Regions from separate parts of the Paenibacillus sp. FSL R7-0216 genome, predicted to be linked through region 1. Evidence: riboswitches for the same ligand, from Rfam matches in the RefSeq annotation. Region 1 holds a riboswitch; the other holds the start of a gene.
The links. A riboswitch is a leader RNA that binds a small molecule or an ion and turns the genes downstream of it on or off. The one in region 1 is predicted to bind cyclic di-AMP.
Positions count from the first base shown of each region.

Region 2: linked by a shared signal. The riboswitch ahead of MKZ15_RS06560 (KamA family radical SAM protein) and the one ahead of MKZ15_RS00145 (3D domain-containing protein) in region 1 are both predicted to bind cyclic di-AMP.

Region 1 is NZ_CP150222.1:30,482-34,256, reverse strand. Features, by position in the region: gene rsmA (16S rRNA (adenine(1518)-N(6)/adenine(1519)-N(6))-dimethyltransferase RsmA) at 1-223, opposite strand, end outside; gene rnmV (ribonuclease M5) at 229-774, opposite strand; gene MKZ15_RS00145 (3D domain-containing protein) at 967-2,103, opposite strand; cyclic di-AMP (ydaO/yuaA leader) riboswitch at 2,541-2,752, opposite strand; gene MKZ15_RS00140 (TatD family hydrolase) at 2,958-3,731, opposite strand; gene MKZ15_RS00135 (HD domain-containing protein) at 3,749-3,775, opposite strand, start outside.
Region 2 is NZ_CP150222.1:1,517,968-1,521,742, forward strand. Features, by position in the region: gene MKZ15_RS06555 (cobyric acid synthase) at 1-896, shown strand, start outside; cyclic di-AMP (ydaO/yuaA leader) riboswitch at 920-1,062, shown strand; gene MKZ15_RS06560 (KamA family radical SAM protein) at 1,230-2,381, shown strand; gene MKZ15_RS06565 (HAMP domain-containing methyl-accepting chemotaxis protein) at 2,456-3,775, opposite strand, start outside.

The sequences.
Region 1 (3,775 bases):
CCTTACCTGCTTCCTGAGCCAGTTTTTCCGTTAACGCGCCGATACCCGGTCCGATTTCCAGCGCGCCCTTGGTATCGTCCAGGCCGGCTGCCGCGACGATCTTCCCGAGAATGTTCTGGTCGATCAGAAAATTCTGTCCCAGGCTTTTTTTAAACGAAAAACCGTGCCGTTGAATGATCTCCTTCGTTCGGCGCGGCGTGGATACCTCTTCCCTTATGCTCATGCTCCTTAAACTCCTTTGCTCTCCAACTCGGCCAGCGCGGCCGCAAACTCCTCGCGGGTGATACGGAACACCGATAACCGCTTGTACAATTGCTTCCCGTTGCAATACCCGATGCCTAGCAGCTCACCTAGCGCTTTCCGTCGCGCAGCAGCCTGCGGGTGAACGATTAACCCCGCACTCATCAAGTCTTCCCAGTCGATCGCGGCCTCTACTCCCGGCGCTTCGCTGCGGACTCGGGACAGCGCCGTGCGGATCGCCTCCGGTGAGGCGTTCTCCACGCCGATGTCGCCCCGCTTCGTGGCCTCTGCCTCGGGAAGGAACGCATGCTTGCAGCCCGGAACCCTTGCCGCCACGATTTTGCGAATCCGCTCCCCGGCATGGTCCGGATCAGTAAAAATAATGACCCCTCGGCGCTCCTGAGCCAAAGCGATCTTCTTGAGCGTCACTTCCCCGATGGCCGAACCGCCGGTCTCAATCGTATCCGCCTCCACGGCTCGCTTGATGGCCACGGTGTCATCTCGGCCCTCCACCACGATGACCTCTTTGATCATGGTATCTATTCTTCCCTTCGTGCTCTAGCTTATCTTTTTTGTTATTAATGATGTTCAAAAAGTCGACTTTTTGAACTTCCTTGCAAGAATAACAAAAAGAAGAGGATAACATCCTCTTCTAATCCACTGTCTTATTCATCATCCTAATACTATCTCATTCCCTCTGCATTGTAAAACAAAGAGAGTCGAGAGTTAATTCAATTCCGGCTTCGTCGGGCCGATGACGTAAACGGTACGCCCCTTCTTCCGGCCGAAGTTCTTCGCATCCTTCAGGGTATCGTAATAAACATCCATCTTGTTCCCATCAATAGCCCCGCCGGTATCCTCCGCCTTACGGAAGCCGATCCCCTCGATGTATACCCACCAACCGAGTGGAACGACGTCCTTATCAACCGCGATTGTTCTGCCTTCGGTCACGCGGGTACCGGAGGCCGTGCGGGTGCCAATCCCGTCTTCTTCCGCCGAATAGGCGGTCAACGTGACGTTTTTAAGTATCTTTTTATATTCAAAAGAGACGCCGCCTTTGGTCGTCAACCCGCTAATGTTCACCGCATTTGCGGTACGGTTAATGCTGGCCGACAGAACGGCGGTTGGCTTCTTCGTGCCGACGGCAACAACCTTCGGCTGGGCCTTTTTAGTGACCTCTTTGCCGAGCCATCGCTTTGTCACGAACTTTCCGTCCTCGTAAGTTTTCTCAATGTTGTGAATGACCAATCCGGCATTGCCTTGCTGAACGACCTTCGTCGTGCCTTTCAGCAGATTGGCGTCCGACGTTTTGACCACGCTAAAAGGCACGGTCTCCTTCGTCTGCACCGTTTGCTTACTCACCCGAACAATCTTGACGTCCAGGTTCGCGGTAACTTTACTGTCCAGTGTCGGTGAGACCTTGTCATCTTGGTCCAATGTGACGCCGATCTCGGACAATACGCCTTCTACTTTGCTTTGTGTTGTGAAGTGAACCTTTTTCATGCCGTCCACGCTCACGTTTACCGGCTTTGCGCGTACGATGACAATGCGGTCACCGTTCTTAAGCGAGCTGTCCAGCGGAAGCGATACGGAATCCTTCGCGCTGAGTTGAATCGATTGCTCCTCCAGCAGATGGGCTACGCTGGATTTATTCGTCTCCACCGATTGGACGCTGCCGTCCACAATCAGGGACACTTCTTTATGTGCCTGGCCAAACAGCCAGATTAGGATGATGATGAATACCGCGATGGTCAGAACGCCGACGAGCGCAATCTGACGTAAATTCTCATGCTTCCATCGCATTGCGTAAGACATGCTGGATGAGCGTGATTCATGGGTCTCCTCTTTGCGGAAAATGCCCATTTCTTCCGTCCTCCTTCATAGTCCCGCCGTCTAGGTCGATGCATGATAACGATTGACGTGACTACAGTTACTTTTTACAAAACGACTATGGTTGTCAAAAAAGTCATCTTTTGATCACGAAGTAAATCAAGAAGTTGATTCGACATCGAATCTTGAATTCACCCGGGCCTTCCGTTGCTCACGTACCCCTATGTACGCTCCGCTACTCAGTCCCTAGTTTCATCCAACCTTCTCGGTGCTGAAAACCTGACTTTTTGACTCTTATTGAAATACCAAGCCATTTTGCATCCTGATCCAGTCTTCTTGCGTACGTCACCTCCTGTTTACCAACAGTATGATGACCCTATTACTTTTATTCAAAACAAAAGAAGCCCAAAGAAAGAGTTAGAGGAACTCCTTCGTGGCTTCCTGAATGTCTTGGTGTAATAGCTGCACGAGTGACCTCTCTTATACGCTTACGAGGTTAGCTGTCGGGTTCGGGCGAAAGAGAGCCGCCCTTTCTCAGTTCATTCGCTCATGGCGCAATGACCTCGAATTCACCCCATAGACCCTGGAAAGAAATCAAATACCGACGCGAGAGGCTTGCCGCCAACCGCTGCCTGTATCGGTTCCCCCGTTCTCCGTGAAGGAGATTCAGCGAGACTGGTTCATGGAACCAAGTATCGTTCAATTTGTCCATCCAGAACGCACTAAATCGATACTGAAAAAATTCTATCCTGTTTCGATGCATGTTGTAAAGGACGAATCAACCACGTTTTTTTAAAAAAATGGTTAAAAAAATGTAATGATCTCGGTTTTAACGGTTAAAAAGCATTAATCTTTCCGAAATCCTCTTTTTTTCATCCGATTTACTCTTAAATCCTCGAGATTCCAAATCGTTCCATTGCATTTCGGGTCGTAATTTCGGCGATTTCCTCAAAAGTAACCCCTTTGAGCTCGGCAGCCATTTCCGCAACCAGGCGGACATGCGCAGACTCATTTCTCTTTCCACGATATGGGTGTGGTGTTAAATAAGGGGAATCCGTTTCGATTAATAAACGATCCATTGGCGTCTTGGTCAGCACTTCTTTGGGCTGTTTTGCATTTTTAAACGTAATTGGTCCGCCAAACGACAAATGAAATCCCAAATCCAGACACATTTTGGCAATTTCCCAACTACCAGAGAACGAGTGCATGACACCCCCAACCTCGTTTGCTTTCTCCTCGCGGAGAATGCGGACCACATCCTCATGGGCATCGCGATTATGGATGGAAATCGGCATCCCCAGACTGCGAGCTAGTCCAATTTGTTTGCGGAATACGTCATGCTGCACTTCTTTTGGGGACGTGTCCCAGTAATAGTCCAGCCCGATTTCACCGATCGCTACGACTTTGTCATGTTTACATAATTCAGCGATCCAGTCCAAATCCCCTTCTTGCATCGTAATGGCATCCTGCGGATGCCAGCCAACAGCCGCATAAATGAAGTCATACGACTCCGCCAATTTCATGGTCGACGGGATGGTTTCCCGGTTAAATCCGATGTTGATCATCCTTGTGACCTCTTGCTCCACGGCGCGTGCAATCACTTCCTCGCGATCCTCGTCAAATTGGGGATTATCCAAATGCGTATGCGTATCAAATAACATCTCGAATCGTCATCCTCCTAATTCCGTTGCTCGAATATGCGGGC
Region 2 (3,775 bases), 1.5 Mb from region 1:
TTGAAGCGGAGGATTCCGTTGTTATGGATACTTATGTTTCCCGCTCAGAGAAGGCTGCCGGTAAGGTGCTGGATATCGCGGTCATTCGTTACCCGCGAATTTCTAATTTTACCGATTTCGCACCTTTGGCTGCCGAACCGGATGTGTCACTGCGTTACGTGAGTAAACCTTCGGAACTTGGACATCCGGATGCCGTGATTTTACCGGGAACCAAGGATACGATCGGGGATTTAACATTTCTGCGGGAGCAAGGGCTGGAGGGAGCAATTTGCAGTTTGATCGAAGGGAATACCCAAGCCCAGCTTGTCGGCATTTGTGGTGGGTATCAAATGCTGGGAGAGCAATTGCATGATCCAGACGCGGTAGAATCCGGACAAGTGAGAACGGCGATAGGAATTGGTTTGCTACCTTTAACAACAACCTTCATTCCGGGCAAAAGGACCGTTCGCGTTTATGGCCAAACGATAGACAACCTGCCAGTTCTGCTGCATCCTTCGGATCGTCGATTGCCGATAGAAGGCTATGAGATCCATGCTGGCGAGACCCAATTCCTTCGGGACATCAGTCCTTTGTTTATGTTACAAGCCGAAGGGATGGAGCCCACGCAGGGGGGAGCGGAGGACGCCCCACATCCGGAAGGCGCAGTCCGAGCCGACGGGAGAGTGTTCGGAACGTATCTGCACGGTTTGTTCCACAATGATACCTGGCGGCGCGCCTGGCTGGATGGGCTTCGTACAAGCAAAGGACTGGAACCTTTGGGCACCACTTTTGCGTCCTTCTCGCGGAAGGAAGAAGCCTTCAACCGGCTGGCTGATGTAGTCCGCTGCCATTTGCGGATGGACCTGGTCTACGAAATTTCCGGAATTCGGCCGAGCGCGGAAGAAGGTAAGCTTTGACAAATCAGGCGATTCTAAGGTAGCATGATAGTACGCTTAATTTTCGATGAGTAAAGTCGAAAAGCGGGGGAACCATTTTTTGGGGCGAATCGTTGCTAGTTTTAACGTAGGGAACCATCTTTCCCGAGCCCGTCAGCTAACCTCGTTTGCAGTGGATGGGTCATCTTAAATATGTTCAGTCATCAACTAATGACCCTGTTTATTTGAGCGGGGTCTTTTTGTGCTTCTCAAGGGATATGACCCGAGCATTCGGCGGAGTACTCGCATTCACTGCAAGGTTTCCCGCTACCGCTACTTCTTTACGCATCGATCCCATTTAAGGAGGAGATGATTATGGCAAATCCGAAGTACATCACCGACATCGCCAAGGTGAGCGAATTGTCCGAACAGGAGCGTCAGGAATTGAAACCGATTACGGACAAATTCGTCTTTCGGGTAAATGATTACTATTTGAATCTGATCGACTGGAACGATCCGGAAGACCCGATCCGCAAGCTGGTGATCCCGAATACGGGAGAGCTTAAGGAATACGGGCGTTGGGACGCTTCCGACGAGGCGACGAACTATGCGGTTCCCGGCTGTCAGCACAAATACCGGACGACCGCTCTGTTGATCGTCTCCGAGGTTTGCGGCTCCTACTGCCGCTATTGCTTCCGCAAACGCTTGTTCCGCAACGATGTGAAGGAGGCGATGTCGGATGTGACGCCCGGCATCGAGTACATCGCTCAGCATCCCGAGATCAACAACGTCTTATTGACCGGCGGTGACAGCCTGATCCTGGCTACGAGGAAGCTGCGTACTATACTCGAACAGCTGCGAGCCATTGAACATGTGAAAATCATCCGCCTCGGCTCGAAAATCCCCGTTTTTAATCCCATGCGCATTTATGAAGATCCGGAGCTGCTGGATCTGATCAGGGAATTCTCCACCGTAGACCAACGTATTTATGTTATGGCGCATATCAATCATCCGCGCGAAATGACCCCTGAGGCCAAACGAGGCTTTCAGGCGTTGCACGACGCCGGGGCTATTGTGGTCAATCAAACGCCGATCCTCAAAGGCATTAACGACGATGCGGCCGTGCTTGGCGAATTGCTGGATCGGTTGTCCTGGGCAGGCGTCACACCCTACTATTTCTTCATCAACCGGCCAGTAGCTGGAAACGCCGATTTTGTCATTCCGCTGAAACGGGCGTACCAGCTGGTTGAGGAAGCGAAGGCCCGCACTTCGGGCCTGGGCAAGCGCGTGCGCTTGTCGATGAGTCACTCTTCGGGAAAAATCGAAATCCTCGCAATCGAAGACGGCCAGGCTTATCTCAAATATCATCAGTCGCGAGACCATGATTACGGCAAGTTCATGATTTTGCCTTGTCCGGACGAGGCTGCTTGGTTCGATGACCTGCCGGGCAACGAAGCCTACTGGAGGAAACCGGAGCGGAGGCAAGACGAAGCCGTCTCCTTCAACGAAATGTCCGTTACCGGGTAAAACAAAACGTACCCTGACCGCCGGCTCCGTAAAAGGGAGGCAGTAAGGGTACGTTTTTTTTCTCTAAACTCCGGTTAAATCCGGAATTTCGCAATCGATTCTTGCAGCGACAACGCCTGTTCATGCAGCGAACGAACTGTTCGGGCGTGGCTTTCCATTTCACTGAGCTGCTGCTGCGAATATTCGGCGATTTGCTCCATATTGGCCAACGATTTAGCGGTAATATTCGCCGACTCTTCAACGGAAGCGGTCACTTCCTCGGTTCCGGCGGACACCTCCTGCGTGGATGCCGAAACGGATTGGATCGTCAAGTTGACGTTCTGAATGAGTTCCGTCAATTGTTCGAAGGCTTGTCCGGCTTGCTTCACGCGCTCGGTCCCGGAGACGATTTCCTCGCTAGCGCGCTGCATCGCGCTGACGGAATTTTCCGATTCTTCTCGAATGCTGAGCAGATTCTCCCCGATTTCCTCCATCGCCAGGCGGGATTGCTCGGCCAGCTTGCGAACTTCCTCCGCTACGACAGCAAATCCTTTCCCGTGCTCGCCGGCCCGTGCGGCTTCGATCGCTGCGTTGAGGGCCAAAATATTGATTTGCTTCGTGATTTCGGTAATCGTTCCTACAACGTTCGAAATCGATTCGGAGCGATCGTTTAACGTGCGAATATGCTCGAGCGTCCGATTGGCTGCATCTTCCACGTTCTGCATTTGCATCACGGCCGTCTGGGCCAACGTATTGCCGGTGCCAGCTTCATCGGCAGCTTGTCCGATCCGTTCGGTGACTTCGCCGGACGAAGCGGCGATATGCTGCACGCCTTGCGAAATTTCTTCCATCGCCCGGGCGTTTTCAGCTGCGGCGGAGGCAATCGTGATGCTGCCAGTCTCGATTTCCCGAGTGGCCGCACCCGAACGCGAGATCAAATCCTCAAACGTTATAACCGATCGGGACAAGTCTTCCGAGCCGCCTACGACCGCGTGAGACGTTTCCATGACAGCGGCGAACATGTCCTTAAGCTGATTGGTCATTGTCAGGAAACTGCCGGCTAGTTGGGCAACTTCGTCATTTCCCTTCACCTCGACCGTTTGGCGGAAATCGCCGCCGGCCATTTTTTCCGTAATCGCCACCAGTTTCTTGATCGGTTTTGTGATTCGCGCGCTGACAAAGTATGCCGCCGCCATTCCCGCGATAATGACGAGCAGGGTGATACCGATACATATGTATAAAATCTGGTCCTTCTTCTGATCGATGAAGGTGGCGTCAAGGCCTACGGCCAACATCGCTTTGCTGCCGGGGATCGCGATAAAGGCTGTTTTGTGCGAGCCGAATTGGTCGGAATATAACTCGCTGATTTGTACCCCGCCTTTAGATGCCTCGGACATGGCCGGTTGGAGATCCAA